2 regions of the Paenibacillus sp. LT-B23 genome follow, and region 1 is predicted to be linked to the other one. Evidence: riboswitches for the same ligand, from Rfam matches in the RefSeq annotation. Region 1 holds a riboswitch; the other holds the start of a gene.
The links. A riboswitch is a leader RNA that binds a small molecule or an ion and turns the genes downstream of it on or off. The one in region 1 is predicted to bind ZMP and ZTP.
Positions count from the first base shown of each region.

Region 1 (7,737 bases):
CGTATATTTTTATGATGCGCCAGTTTTTTGTCAGCTTTCCGAAAGAACTGGAAGAGGCCGCCGAGATTGATGGTTTAGGGAGGTTTGGCGCTTTTTTTCGCATCGTTCTTCCGTTGGCTCGTCCAGCATTGGCTGCGCAGATCATCTTTGTGTTCATGGGGTCGTGGAATGACTTTATGAAGCCGCTGATTGTGATGTCCAGCCCGGAAATGTTTACCTTGCCACTTGGGCTGAATACGTTCAAAGGTCAATATATCAGCTATTGGAATTACATTATGGCGGCTTCCATGATATCTACGCTACCGATCCTTGTTATTTATGCATTCTTTAATCGTTACTTTATTAAGGGAATCACTTTTACGGGCGGCAAATAACGAAGGTAAGGGATATCGAACCCGAACAGGGCAGATATCCCTTTTTTGATAATCCAAGAGGTTATCCAAATCTGTATGAAGAATGGTGATAAGTTAAGTGCAATCCTGGATTTTGACTGATCAGGTTATGACTATTCACAGTTGGACGTTTGGCTTTTTATTTACGATTTCGTCGTAATTACGATAGTATCTTCTTTTTGAATCCAATCTACTTTGGCCCCTAGCGTCTCGCTGATCAGCCGGAGCGGAAGATAGCCAATGCCGTTTACAGTGAAGGGAGGATTTGTGAGTTTCACAACTTCACCGTTCATCGTTGTCTGCCCGTTTTTAAGATTAATTTGCAGAGAGACGGGATTGGCTCCTGTTTTAGACTGATTAATTTCCGCTATTTTGCTGTTAAAATCATAAGTGACCTCGGCCCCCAGCTTGTCAAAAACAGAACGAAGGGGAATAAACGCCTGCCCGTTGCGGGTAATGACACCGTTACTTAGGGGGACCGGTGTATCATTGAGAAGGACGAGAATCGGCTTTTGTACAGGAACCGGCGTACTGTAGAGAAATTCATAATCCCCTATGCCAAGCTGCGCATGTTTGTTGACCCCCCAGCCCCATAGGGTGCCGTCTGTTTTTTGCATGATCACATGCCGTAATCCAGCCTGGATGCTTTGAATATTTTTGGCGAGTAATTTAAAAGGGACAGTGGACGATAATTTCTCACCTTCCAAGGACGCTTCATATACATTCCCGCCTGTCGTCAGTGCAAGGATAGAGCGTTCAACGATAAAGACGTCTTTGACATCCTTTATACCTGTTAACAATACAGGGTAATTTTCGTTGTGATAGGTTGTACTATCCGAGTAACCTGTGACCGTTTCACCCCAGAACCATAACCGTCCTTGTCGATCAATCGCGAGATTGGAACTCCCATTGGTCTTAATTATTTTGATGTCCGATAAGGCTTGAATCTGCGATGCAGATAAAGCTTCGGAGGGGGTAGCATTTTTTTCAAATACCTTGGGCCATGTCCATACAGTACCGTCTTTCTTTAAGGCTATGTTTTTGGAGATAGCAGTAATATCCTTTAATGATGGAACAGGCTCGAAGCCCTGCAAGGACCTTGTATTTTTCCATACACTTCCGTCCTTCTTCAAGAAGAGCCAGCGTTCCTCATATTGCGGTCTTTCTTCATAGTAACTATCCAACTCTGTAATCTTGTCGATGCCGGAAAGAGTTTGAAATGGGCCAAAGTTGCCACCATTTTCGATTCGATCAGCGGATAATACGGTTCCTTCGGCATTTAGGGCGAGCACATGATCATTCATAATACGCACGTCTATGATGTTTTGTAGTCCTTCCAGAGGAATGAATTTCACGGATTCAGAAATGTTGTTTCTTGGCACATACCAGGCGGAATGATCTTGTAAGGTAAATATCAGATCGCCTTCCTGGATTATATTCGAAAATGTTCTTACAACGTTGGGCTTATCTTCTACACGAGTCGGTACGGATTGATTATAGCCCCATAACCACAAGCTCCCATCGGATTGAATCAGACTCCCGGAATCATAAGAGCGAATACGGGACGTCGATTCATCTTCGGCCGCCCATGCACTGGAACTGAACAATAACAACGCGATCATACTGATTAACAGAGTACGTCTTTTCATGCGTTTTTCCTCATTTCTTCATCAATGTATATAAGGAGAATATCTACTTATCAATAGACGAAGAATTTATAGAAAAGTTTTCCAGAACAAATCAATTCCAAAAAAATAACCTCCAGAAACCCATGCTTAGACATGGATTTGGAGGTTATTTCTTAGCTCGTTATTCGGCCACGCACGATCAATAAGGTTTGCGCTTTGATTTGTCCAATTTCACTAATGAGCGCAGCCGTTTTCGCTTCATAGGCGTGTTTGACATCCAAATCTTTCAGGGAAGCAAGGTTAATTTCAACGGTGAGCAGGGCGGATTGGGCGGCAGCCTCGAACAGAATCGCGCCTATGCCGAGATCAGAAATGACATTTTTGTTGGACAGTTCCACAATACTGTAGGCACGCTGCATTCCGTCCCGGCACACTTCCAGCAAACGCATCGGCACCTCAATGGCGGCGATCACCACGGTCTGTAGGGAATGGGTTCGATAGCGTTTTTCTTCGTCTGTTTCTTTGGGCAAGCGCAATGCGGTCATGTATTGTTCAAAGGATTGAATGTCTGCGGTCATCAGTTCCTCACAGCGCGCAGACAGATTTTCCATGCTATGAATCACTTCAGTGATTTGACCATGAACATGCGCGTATTTTTCTCCTTGGGTAAGGCTGGCGGTCATGGAGGTCATAGCCGCGCCCAGTGCCGCTGCCAGTGCGGATACACTTCCTCCGCCGGGGGTAGGCGCTGCACTTCCAGCCTCTCTTAGAAAATGTCCGATGGAATCACTCCACGACAGTTCACTCATGAATAGGCCACCTCTCTGGAGTATTGTTGCAGATCTATTGCTTTGAGCAGATTCTTGTACAAAATCGCAGTTGTTAATGTGCCGACACCGCCGGGAACCGGAGAAATGGCATGTACCTTTTCCCCAACGTCTAAAGCAGCATCCCCCACTATTTTTCCCTCCAGCGTCTCGTTAATTCCCGCATCTACCAAAATCAAACCGGGATGAACCATATCCTGTGTAATCACATCAGGGCAACCGACTGCAACGAAGGCAATGTCTGCATGGCTCAAATGCTCCGCAATATCACGTGTGCCTGCATGACAGGCGGTAACGGTGGCATTTTCTCTTTGCAGCATGTGAAAAAGGGGAAGTCCCACCGTCTGTCCTATGCCGACAAGGGTGACATTTTTGCCTGCCAATGTGTGACCGTAATGTTTGAGTAGCTCAATACAGGCTTGAGGCGTAGCGGGATACAATCCGCTTTCACCTGTAACGGTAGCCAGCTTGTTGCCTGGGGTAATTCCATCAATATCCTTGTACGGGGCGATGGATTGTTTAATCGCTGAAGCGGATAGATGCTGGGGAAGAGGCAATTCCAGCATAATACCATGTACATGAGAGGCTTCGTTCAGGCTGCCGATCAGGTGAAGGAGTTCAGCTTCGCTTACATGGCGGTCAAAGGTATGAAGATGAAAGGAGATGCCCAGCTTCTCCGCTATTTTTTGCTTGGTCCGGGCGTAGTAGGCAGAGGCCGGATCGCCTTCTACCAACAGTGTTGCCAAATGAGGGCGATGCCCTTGCTGTTTCATTTGTTCTACTTTGTTACGGATCGTTGCATACACTTGCTCAGCTGCTTCTTTGGATTTCATAATGATAGCCATAGTCTGAACCTCCTCTGAATTTATCGCATGATGGAATCAACAGGGTGTCATGGTCTTGTAAAACGAAAAAAAGTATTTGCACAAGGTCGTCACGACAGACGAATCCTCTGCAAATACTTCTCCCAGGCGAACGGCACGCTTTCATTGTATGCTCCCTCGTGGTTGATTCCACTGACTTCGCCAGTCACATACAGCGTTATTTATCTTATATTTTAACAAATAATCTTCCGAAAAGAAACCCGTGAACATTTGGCAAAGAGGTCATGTTATTTGCCCATATGACAAATGTCATATTCCTGAACTGACGTTTATGACTACTTCGAACACAGGTATCCCCTTATACTGAGGTTAGATCAACATGTACGCCTGACGAGATCAAGGTACGGGCGTCATTTTAAAGGAGGATCAACATTAAGTATGACACAACTCCCATTAGCCCAATTGAAAAAAAATATGGCTCCCTATGAGAAAATAAACACGAAATCCAGCGTTCTGCAACTCATTAATACCCTGGGTCCACTGATTCTGCTATGGTATGCCGCTTATCTTAGTCTGTCGGTATCGTATTGGCTGACCCTTCCCATTACTATTATTGCTTCAGGGTTTGTTATACGAACGTTTATCATTTTTCATGATTGCGGTCATCAATCGTTCTTCAAAAGCCGCAGGCTGAATGACATTGTGGGCACGATTACAGGTATTATTACACTTTGCCCGTATGACCAATGGAAAAATAGCCACGCGATCCACCATGCAACCAGCAGTAATCTGGACAAACGGGGCACAGGTGATATGTGGGTGCTTACGGTGGAAGAGTATATAGAAGCTTCTGCATGGACACGACTGGCTTATCGTGTATACCGGAGTCCATGGGGGATGTTCGGACTCGGTCCGATCTACACTTTTTTGATTTCCTATCGCTTTAACACAAAGAAGGCAAAACGTAAGGAAAGAATAAATACGCATGTAACGAATATATCTCTAGTTGTCTTGTACGCTCTGTTGTGCTGGGCCATCGGATGGCAGAATTTTGTTTTGATACAGGCACCTATTTTTTTTGTATCAGGTGTGCTGGGAATCTGGTTGTTCTATGTACAGCATCAGTTTGAGGATTCGTATTTTGAGCATGATGAAGAGTGGAGCTATATTAATGCAGCCGTAGAAGGCAGCTCTTACTATAAGCTTCCCAAGGTGTTGCAATGGATTACGGGCAATATCGGCTTCCATCACGTTCATCATTTGAGTCCGAAAGTACCGAATTACAATTTGGAGAAGGCGCATGATGCCACCCCACAGCTTCAAAAAGCGACGACTATCACAGTGAGCACAAGTCTGCAATCTCTGAAGTTCCGGCTTTGGGATGAAAGCACGAAAACCTTTTTGACCTTTAAACAAGTGAAGCCGTTGCTCAGCAAACGTGCTGCCGTTACGAAACCCGTCCCCACACCTATTGTGAGTACGGAAAGAAAATAACTTTGTACGAAACACGGTATGATAAGATAAGGGATATAAGCTGAATTAGTGAAATGATAAAGGGTGGGCAGGATGCAAAAATGGTATCAGATTTTTCAAAGAAATACGGGACTTAACCCTTATGTATGGGTTGTCTTTTATATCCTGCCCTTCTATTATTTTAGCTCCTCATCTACAAGCCATATTGTGCTGGGTACCATCATTATTTTAGTGTTTTTTGCTTGTTATGTACTGGCTTTTGTCTCTCGGGGGTGGCTGATCTACTTCTGGACGAGTGTACAAATTGCGATATCCATTACCATGACGTTGCTATTCAGCTATATGTATTTCTCGATATTTATCGCTTTTCTGATTGGTAATATCAAAAGCAAGGCCGCATTCACTACACTGTATATTGTTCTGATGGTCTGTACCATTGGATTGATCAATTACGGCTTCGTAGCTCAAGATCCTGTTTTTATTAAGCAGCTTCCTTTTATTCTGCTGAATCTGCTTGGTGTAATCTTGATTCCGATAACCACTTTTAACCGAAATAAAAGTGATCGGCTTCAAGTGCAATTGGAGGATGCCAATAAGAAAATATCGGAATTGATTAAGCTGGAGGAGCGGCAAAGAATTGCGCGCGACCTGCATGATACTCTCGGTCAAAAGCTGTCACTCATCGGACTGAAAAGTGATTTGGCTGGCAAGCTGATGGATCAGTACCCGGAGCGGGCTCACGCTGAAATTAACGATGTTCGTCTTACGGCGAGAAGTGCGTTAAAAGAAGTGCGGGAAATGGTCACTCAGATGCGAGGTATGCGATTAGAGGATGAATTACTGCGTATTCGGCAGATTTTAAAGGCAGCTCACATTGAATTCACCTTGGAGGGCGACCCAAAGCTGGAGCATACGTCTTTGATGAACGAGAATGTGCTTAGTATGTGCATGAAAGAGGCGGTGACCAATGTGGTGAAGCACAGTGGCGCTACAGCCTGCTCCATTACCATTGAGCCGTCTCGTAAGGAGCTGACCCTTCGGATTCAGGACAATGGAGTCGGCGTTACGGGAGAAAGTGCAGCCTTTCGGGGGAATGGTCTGCAAGGGATGAAGGAAAGGCTCGAATTTGTGAACGGCTGTATGGAACTGCGTTCAGATCAGGGAACGGCCCTGATTATTAAAGTGCCGAATATTACTGAAAAGCCAAATGAGGAGGTGGGGCCATGATTCGAATCGTCATTGCGGAAGACCAGCGTATGCTGCTGGGTGCTTTGGCCTCCCTGCTGGACTTGGAAGAGGACATGAAAGTAGTCGGAAAAGCAAGCAACGGGGAAGAGGCTTTAGAGCTGGTCAAGCTGCATCAGCCGGATATATGCATCATGGATATCGAAATGCCAATCAAGAGCGGATTGGATGCGGCTGAGGAACTTAAGGGATTGAATTGCAAGGTGCTGATTCTGACCACATTTGCCCGTCCCGGATATTTTGAACGGGCCATCAAGGCAGGCACGCACGGTTATCTGCTCAAGGACAGTCCCAGTGAAGAACTGGCTTCCTCGATTCGAAGTATTATGGCAGGCCGTCGCATTTATGCTCCGGAGCTGGTCGATGATGCTTATGCGGAAGTTAACCCGCTGACCGAGCGTGAGAAGACCGTCTTGTCGCTCATTGCTGATGGGAAGAACACTAAAGAGATTGCCGGTGAGCTATACCTGACGACAGGAACGGTGCGCAATTACATTTCAGTCATTCTGGATAAGTTGGGTGTCAGCAATCGAATTGAGGCGATTACGCGTTTTAATGAAAAAGGCTGGTTTAAATAAGCGTAAGGCATAAATGTTCAAGGAGAAACAGGGAAGCTATGAAGGAAGACATAGCGTCTCTGTTTTGTTGTTTTATCGGAGGATACATAAGAGAAAGTATATGCCTTTATCCTACTTCCTTGTGATACAATAGGATAGCTATCCAGGGGATGGACCGAAGTACAAGGAGGAACTGAACTACATGAAACAAGCCCCATTTATAGCTGTTGAAGGGCCGATCGGAGCAGGGAAAACGACGTTGGCTTCCATGCTTTCAACGGAGCTGCATATGCCGATTATTAAAGAGATTGTCGAGGAGAACCCGTTTCTCGATAAATTTTATCAAAATATAGATGAGTGGAGCTTCCAACTGGAAATGTTCTTTCTCTGCAATCGGTACAAGCAACTGGAGGATACCGGCCTGCAATATATCGAGAAGGCACAGCCTGTTATTTCCGACTATCATATTTATAAAAACCTCATTTTTGCTGAGCGGACCCTAAAGGGTGTGAAACTTGAAAAATATCGCCAAATCTATCATCTGCTCACCGACGATATGCCTAAGCCGGACGTGATCATATACATTAAAGCCGATCTGGATACGTTGCTGGGCAGAATTCGCAAACGGGCGCGCTCCTTTGAACAGGAGATGGACCCGGCCTATCTGGAGCAACTTATTATCGATTATGATAAAGGCATGCAATTTCTCGCCAAACAGGCTCCTTTTCCCAAGATATTGACCGTTAACGGGAATGAGATTGATTTTGTAGAAAACCGAGCACAATTTGAAC
Region 1 is NZ_JBSQBM010000018.1:49,647-57,383, forward strand. Features, by position in the region: gene ACWXW9_RS20825 (carbohydrate ABC transporter permease) at 1-374, shown strand, start outside; gene ACWXW9_RS20830 (stalk domain-containing protein) at 536-2,041, opposite strand; gene ACWXW9_RS20835 (cyclodeaminase/cyclohydrolase family protein) at 2,194-2,829, opposite strand; gene ACWXW9_RS20840 (bifunctional 5,10-methylenetetrahydrofolate dehydrogenase/5,10-methenyltetrahydrofolate cyclohydrolase) at 2,826-3,692, opposite strand; ZMP/ZTP riboswitch at 3,806-3,890, opposite strand; gene desA (Delta(5) desaturase DesA) at 4,110-5,165, shown strand; gene ACWXW9_RS20850 (sensor histidine kinase) at 5,238-6,371, shown strand; gene ACWXW9_RS20855 (response regulator transcription factor) at 6,368-6,967, shown strand; gene ACWXW9_RS20860 (deoxynucleoside kinase) at 7,149-7,737, shown strand, end outside.

Region 2 (7,737 bases), on a different contig from region 1:
TCCGGTGTTATTTCGGTTGTTGTTTTGCTTGGAAGGTTTGACCACTTTTCCATGTCACCCCTGCAATTCCAGTCCATTTTACTTAAATATAAGATGCTTTGTCAATTGAGATATTTTAGCGCCCTAAAGTATAGAATCAGTCAACAAAGCATCTTAAAATGCCGTATCCCTTGGTAACCGTACAGTTTAACTGTATGCTTGCCTTGTAAAGGATTATTATGTCGTGCGAACACCTTTTGTGAACATTGTGTGAAATTCTTCAGGGCGTTCAGATTGAACACCATAATGGTGCAAAATTGCATTGACAATTCTTACCGATGCTTGTCCATCACCATAAGGATTTGCTGCCTGACTCATAGACTCATATAAAGCAGAATCCGTCAAAAGAGCCCTGGTTCGATTGTAGACGTTCTCTTCATTCGTACCCACCAGCTCCAGTGTGCCTGCTTCAATGCCTTCCGGTCTTTCAGTCGTATCGCGTAGTACCAGTACAGGCACGCCGAATGAAGGGGCTTCCTCCTGAAGACCACCGGAATCAGTAAGAATGAGATGAGTGTGCGGATAAAAATTGTGTAAATCCACCACATCCAGCGGATCAATCAGCTTAATACGCGGATGGTTGCCTAAAATCTCAAATGCAGGCTCCTTCACAGCCGGACTTGGATGAACGGGATACACAATAGCAATATCCTCAAACTCGTCCGCGATCCGTTTGACCGCACTAAAAATTTGGCGATGTGGTTCCCCCTGGGACTCCCGACGGTGTGCCGTCATCAGAATCATACGCTTGCCTTTAGCCCATTCCAACACCGGATGCTCGTAATCCTGACGAACTGTGTACTGAAATACGTCAGTCACTGTATTGCCTGTTACATATATTCGCGATTCAGGTTTATTTTCCTTCCGCAAATTTCCAGACGATAAAGATGTAGGAGAAAAATGAAGATCAGACAGCACTCCTGTAAGTTGACGGTTCATTTCCTCAGGGTATGGAGATAGTTTGTTCCACGTCCGCAAACCCGCTTCCACATGCCCCACTTCGATCTGTTGCATAAAGGCCGCATAGCTGGCCAGGAAAGTCGTCAGCGTATCGCCGTGAACGAGTACAATATCCGGCTTTGCCTCACGTAATACAGGCTCTAAACCTTGAAGCACACGGATCGAAATTTCATTAAGCGTCTGACGATCCTTCATCACATCCAGATCATAGTCAGGGTGAATATTAAATACTTCCAGAACCTGATCGAGCATTTGGCGATGTTGAGCCGTTACGCATACTACAGACTCGATATGCTCGGGGTGACGTTGAAGCTCCAAAATAAGAGGAGCCATCTTAATCGCTTCCGGACGCACGCCAAAAATAGTCATCACTTTGATTTTGGACATTTTCTGTTGAACCCCTTTTCAAAATAAACGCCCGACTCCAAGATCGTTCTCCTATGAAAAACGACTTGTCCGTAACGCCCATATATTATGCCGAATGACCAGAGGCCGTTTATTTGGTTCCGTACAAACGGTCTCCCGCATCACCAAGACCAGGAATAATGTAGCCGTGATCATCCAGACGCTCGTCCAGTGCAGCAACATAAATATCTACATCGGGGTGGGCATCCTGAACAGCCTTGACTCCCTCGGGAGCGGCAATCAAATTCATCATTTTAATTTGGGTGCAGCCTCTCTTTTTCAACACATCAATAGCCGCGATCGCCGAGCCGCCTGTTGCCAGCATCGGATCAATCACGATCAATTCACGCTCTGTCACGTCTGTAGGCAGCTTCGTGTAGTATTCCACAGGCTGCAATGTCTCAGGATCACGGAACAGTCCCACATGCCCTACCTTTGCTGCCGGCAGCAGTTTAACGACGCCATCCAGCATACCCAGGCCTGCGCGCAAGATCGGAATGAGGCCCAGCATACGACCGGAAATCACTTTACCTTCCGTCTCAGCAACCGGCGTCTGCACCGTAATGCTTTCCAGCGGGATATCCCGCGTAATTTCATAAGCCATCAATGTTGCTACTTCATCCACCAGTTCGCGGAAATCCTTGGTGTTGGTCCGCACATCGCGGATAAATGTAAGTTTGTGTTGGATCAAAGGGTGATCACAAACCACCAGTTTTGCCATGATATATTCCCTCCGGTATTATCGTCACGTTCTTTCGCACCAGAACATTGAACATCCTGTATGGAAAGGATCTATGTAACCTATTTGTACAAACCAAATAAGCACAGATGCAATGCGTGCCTGTAAATCCTGTTTATTATAACATTCCCTTGATTGATTTAACACCTGCCACCGCAACCTTTTGTCAAGAGGAAGATATGACAGGTAAAAAGCATACTTTGCCCACTTCAGGGGTGACTTTTGTCATACAAAAAGTGCATAAAAAAGGCTCTGACGGCACTTGACCGTCAAAGCCTTTGAACTTCAGACTACCCACCCAAGCTACAGGCATTGTGTCCTGATACAGCATCAATCTTTTATCTAAACTTCAAATTGTCCCATGCCCCCTGAAATTGCTGGAGCATTTCATCCTTCGTAATGACTCCCACAATATAGGCCTGCAAGCTACTTTCAGATCCTGATTCAGTCCCTTAGGGAAACGTTGATAGTTCCAACTCCATATCTTGTCGCTGTTTTATTTTATTCCAGGCATTCGCGTAGTTCTCAAAATGGAAGGTCATCGGCCACGAAGCGGAATGAGCCAAAATGTCGCTTGTTTTTCCCATTACATTTCGACCTCCTTTTTCTTCGTCAGACGCACCTGGATGCTCGTAATGATTGCAACGATAACAAAGAAAATAATGACTTTGGCAGTACCCAATCCAAGACGACTATTTGTAAACGCTTCATTATATATGTCCTCCGAACGCAACGGACTCCGTCGACTTGAAAGGTCCACCCTTTGTCAGCGCCAAATTCAACTCAATTACTTTAAAGGACCAGGATATCACCAGAAACAGGCAAAATTGCTAGAAATCAAAAAAAGACTGTTCCCACTCCGATTTACGGAAGAAAAACAGCCTTATCAGTCTCATCATATGTGTAGTCATGGTCATCCCCCAGATGCCAAGGCTGACAACCTGAGGCTAAGGGGGAGCATGAACAAGCCGATTGATTAGTATTGAGTACCTGGGTAGATCGGGAATTTGTCTGTCAGTTCGCCAACAGCTTGGCTGGCTTTAAACAATACCGTATCATCCTTCGGATTTTTGAGAGTTTCAGCAATGATTTTACCGATTTTGACCATAGCCTCTTCATCCATACCACGGGATGTTGCAGCAGGTGTACCAATGCGGATTCCGCTGGTAACGAATGGACTGGTCGGGTCGAAAGGAATCGCGTTTTTGTTGACCGTGATGCCCACGGAATCCAGTACATGCTCCGCTTCTTTTCCAGTGATGTTCAAGTTACGCGTGTCCAGCAGCATCAAGTGATTATCCGTACCGCCGGATACAATGTTAATGCCTTCAGCCAGCAATGTCTCAGCCAGCACCTGGGCGTTGCGAACTACGTTTTGCGCATAGGTTTTGAAGGAAGGCTGGAGCGCTTCACCCAAGGCAACGGCTTTAGATGCGATCACATGCATCAAAGGCCCCCCTTGAGTGCCTGGGAAAATCGCTTTATCAATCGCTTGCGCCCACGCTTTGCGAGTCAGAATCAGACCGCCACGCGGACCACGCAGCGTTTTGTGTGTCGTTGTTGTAACAAATTGAGCATGCGGAACCGGGCTTGGGTGAATACCTGCTGCCACAAGACCCGCGATATGTGCCATATCGACCATGAACAGAGCGCCCACATCGTTGGCAATGGAAGCAAAGGCTTCAAAATCGATGGTACGCGGATACGCGCTCGCTCCGGCTACAATCAGACGAGGGCGATGCTTGAAGGCTGCCTTGCGCACTTCATCATAGTCGATGCGGAAGTTGTCTTCACGTACGCCGTAAGCGGCAAAGTTATACAGCAAGCCGGAGGCGTTAACCGGACTTCCGTGTGTCAGATGGCCACCGTGCGCCAGGTTCATACCCAGTACGGTATCTCCAGGTTTAAGAGCTGCCAGATATACTGCCATGTTCGCTTGCGCTCCCGAGTGAGCCTGTACGTTAGCATGCTCTGCACCGAACAGTTCTTTGGCACGGTCGCGTGCAATGTCCTCGACGATATCCACATGCTCACAGCCACCGTAGTAGCGTTTGTTTGGATAACCTTCAGCATATTTATTCGTCAGTACGGAGCCCATTGCTTCCATTACTGCTTCGCTGACGATATTTTCGGATGCGATCAGCTCGATATTGTGGCGTTGTCGTTTCAGTTCAAGTCCCATTGCTTCCAGCACTGCCGGGTCACTTTTACGCAGATGTTCCATCATGATTGATTACTCCCTCTCCATGGTCAATTGTCAGGTATACAGGCAAGCGCCTGCTCCTCTGTTGGGTACCTCATCATCAATGCAAAAAAGATCAATACAAACATGCAGTCCAAGCCAAAATACAAATGCTAGTCGCAGCTTCCGCCGCCTTCTTGCTCCAGACTATACACTGCTCGTTGTCCGCCAATGAGCGGAGGACGAGTGAATGCCGCCGTCACACGCGCTTCGCCAATCCAGCGAAGGCCTGGACGAAACGGAACGGCAATCGGTCGCAAATGCATACCGATCAGCGTCTCACCAATGTCTACCCCCGCATGCGCCTGTACATTCGCTGCCAGACACGCATCTTCCAGCGCACGATAGGCGGCGGTAGCCATAGATCCGCCTGCCGTACGAACGGGAACGGCGGCGACCTCCGTCAGTCCCAGCCGCTCCAGCACGGCTCGCTCAACGACTAGCGCACGGTTCAAATGCTCGCAGCATTGAAATGCCACGTCAAAACCATACGCCCTGCGAACGGATTCCACTCCAGCCAGCAATTGCTGCGCTACATCGAGCGCTCCCGCCGTGCCAATCCGGCTTCCCGCCACCTCACTGGTGCTTACGCCGATAACCAACAGGCGACCAGCTTTGAGACTGGCTGCTTCTGCGATTTCCTTCACGACAGAAGCGGTCTGTGCTTTAAGCGCAACCTCATGATCCAATTGTCCTACCATTGGAACCTCCTTTGGTTGAACGGCCCCACAGAGACTGGGCACGGGCTTATGCCCCATGTTCAACACACTCTCTCCTGATATCACAATCTGACTATATTATAGCCGATGAATCGGATTTCGAGCAGGAAAAATGGAAAAACTGCTTAAAGGACCCTCTCTCGGTTTGGATACTCGAAGTAACAGCATGCGGAAGAATAATAGCCATTTGTCTGGACGGAAGGACACTGGAGGCCGGACCTAGTTCATATACGAAAAAAGAGCAGTCCACAGCCTATGTGGATTTGCTCTTTTGCCCAGGCGACCGGCCGTATATCCGGTGCTCCATCGTGGTTAACCCCACTTTTGTCGCCAGTTACACCGGATTCTTGTTTTTCCACCTTATCTTAACGGATTAACCGCCGAAAATCAACAGATCCCGTACAAAATAGATAGGTAATCCAAACTTTATTCGGACAAGGACTGTAGCTTGTCCACCAGCTTGTGCAGCGCTGTTCGGATTTCTGCAGCCGTGACATCGTAATCTTCACGCGACCCGCCGAACGGATCGGAAATATCAAAGCCCGGAATACGTTGACGCAGTTCAATCATCCGCTCACGCTCCCGTGCCGAAAGCTCCTGACCTAATGATCCCATCAGTTGTTGCGAAGCGTACAGACCATCCAGCTCCTGTACATCATTCAGCACTGAATCCCGGTCCTCCACATATTCCTTGAGCGTAAACACCTTGCCCACCGTTTGGGGAAAGCGCTGAATGACGTGCTGCTTATGCCCTTGGGTCAAGGTTAAAATCAGATGTGCCCACTCGGCAAGCCCACCGTTCAAAGAAGTTGAGGTGATTTGATCCGAGATATTGTGGTCACGTAGCACTGCCTCTGCATGTCGGGAAATGGGCGTACCTTCCATCGCGGCTACTCCCGCCGAGCGCACTTCCAACCCTAGCCCGTGCTCAGCAGACAGCTTGCGCAGCATCCCTTCAGCCATTGGACTGCGACAGGTGTTCCCTGTGCAAACGAATAAGATATGTTTCAACGTCTTCACCCCCCGTAAGTTAAAAAATATATAAACAGAGGATTACTAAAATCCTGTATTTATTTTACACTGTCCGCCCCAAAATCAAAACATAAACATAATGCCAAATGCCAGTAAAATAGCACCGCCCACCGCTTCTCCATAGTCTCCCAGATTGCGGCTGACCTTGCGGCCTAACAGCAGTCCCAGCATCGCCATCGCTCCCCCGCAAAAGCCAAACGTCAGAACGGTCAGCACCAAATCACTCTGGAACATGCCCAGTGATACCCCGACAGAAAAGGAGTCGACGCTCACCCCAAGCGAAAATAGTAAAAGGCCCAGGGGCGAACGATGGTCCAGCACCTGTACCCCGTCACCTTTGAAGGAATTATACACCATATGCCCGCCCAAAAGGATAAGCAATCCCCCTGCAAAATAGGTCGTCACATGACCCAATAAAGAACTCATATAATGGCCTGTGAACATACCCAGCAATGGCATCAGTATGTGAAAAAAGCCAATGACCGTGCTGATCCGCAGCACGTCCCGCAGGCGTATCCCCTTCATGCCGATCCCTACGCCCAACGATAACGCATCCATCCCCAGCGCTACTGCCATGACCAGAATCGTTACAATCTGCCCGGCATGGGCAGAGGCTGCCAGCATACTCCATCCCCCCAATATCCGTCCGCTCTTGTACACGTTATGCGGACAAGAGGCAAAACAGTACAAGCATACGGTTTACCGTGCTTGTACCGGGAAGGAGAGGGGCCAACTATGCTGAAAAGGTCAATCCATGCAAACGCGGGGACTGCATATATAGGAAATGTTTGGGAAATGTTTGGATAGTGTCCGCGTCGTCCTAGAGACGGACGACCCGATGGCCTGCTGCTTTGAGCAGGCGGTTCATGACGGCGTCTCCCAGCCCTTTTGGCGGACAAGCTTCCGCCAAGATGTAGGTGACGCCTTCCTCGTCGCAGCGGCGCAGCACGCCGTACAAGCGCTGCGCCGCCTCATGGAGCTCGTCCAGCTTGCCCAGCGTGTAAACGCGCTCTCCGGCATAGCCGGCGGCATGCTCGTCGAACGCGAGCACCGCCGTGCGCTCTCCACGCGCGGACGCCTCCGCCAGCGCAGCGCAAATCCAGCTCGTCACCTTCGCGGATGACGGGCCTTGCACTACGCTCAAACGGCCTCGCGGCGCGTAGTGCGTGTACTTCATGCCCGGCGAACGCGGTGCCGGGCTATCGGCGTCCTCGCCGGGCGAAGCGACGGCGAGCGCCGGGTCCAGCTCGACGGCGCGAGCGACCGCAGCGAGCTGCTCGGCCGTCACGCCACCGGGGCGCAGGATGGTGACGGTTCCGTCGTCACTGGCCTGCACCACCGTAGACTCCAGCCCTACACCCGTGGGGCCACCGTCCAAAATGCCGCCGATGCGGCCCTCCAGGTCCTCCCGCACATGCTGTGCAAGGGTCGGACTGGGCCTGCCCGAGCGGTTGGCGCTTGGCGCAGCCAGCGGACAGCCTGCTTCCGCAATCAGGCGCAGCGCTACCGGATGATCTGGCATGCGCACGCCGACCGTGTCCAGCCCCGCCGTCACACGGGGCGACAGTGCTTGCGGAATTACGGGCAGCACCAGCGTTAGC
Region 2 is NZ_JBSQBM010000011.1:22,826-30,562, reverse strand. Features, by position in the region: gene ACWXW9_RS15035 (AtpZ/AtpI family protein) at 1-45, opposite strand, end outside; gene wecB (non-hydrolyzing UDP-N-acetylglucosamine 2-epimerase) at 217-1,386, opposite strand; gene upp (uracil phosphoribosyltransferase) at 1,496-2,125, opposite strand; gene ACWXW9_RS15020 (hypothetical protein) at 2,596-2,730, opposite strand; partial or broken gene ACWXW9_RS15015 (sugar ABC transporter permease) at 2,730-2,967, opposite strand; gene glyA (serine hydroxymethyltransferase) at 3,120-4,370, opposite strand; gene ACWXW9_RS15005 (TIGR01440 family protein) at 4,499-5,086, opposite strand; ZMP/ZTP riboswitch at 5,371-5,452, opposite strand; gene ACWXW9_RS15000 (low molecular weight protein arginine phosphatase) at 5,531-6,115, opposite strand; gene ACWXW9_RS14995 (manganese efflux pump MntP) at 6,200-6,760, opposite strand; gene ACWXW9_RS14990 (L-threonylcarbamoyladenylate synthase) at 6,957-7,737, opposite strand, start outside.
Region 2: another riboswitch for ZMP and ZTP. It lies ahead of ACWXW9_RS15005 (TIGR01440 family protein); the one in region 1 lies ahead of ACWXW9_RS20840 (bifunctional 5,10-methylenetetrahydrofolate dehydrogenase/5,10-methenyltetrahydrofolate cyclohydrolase).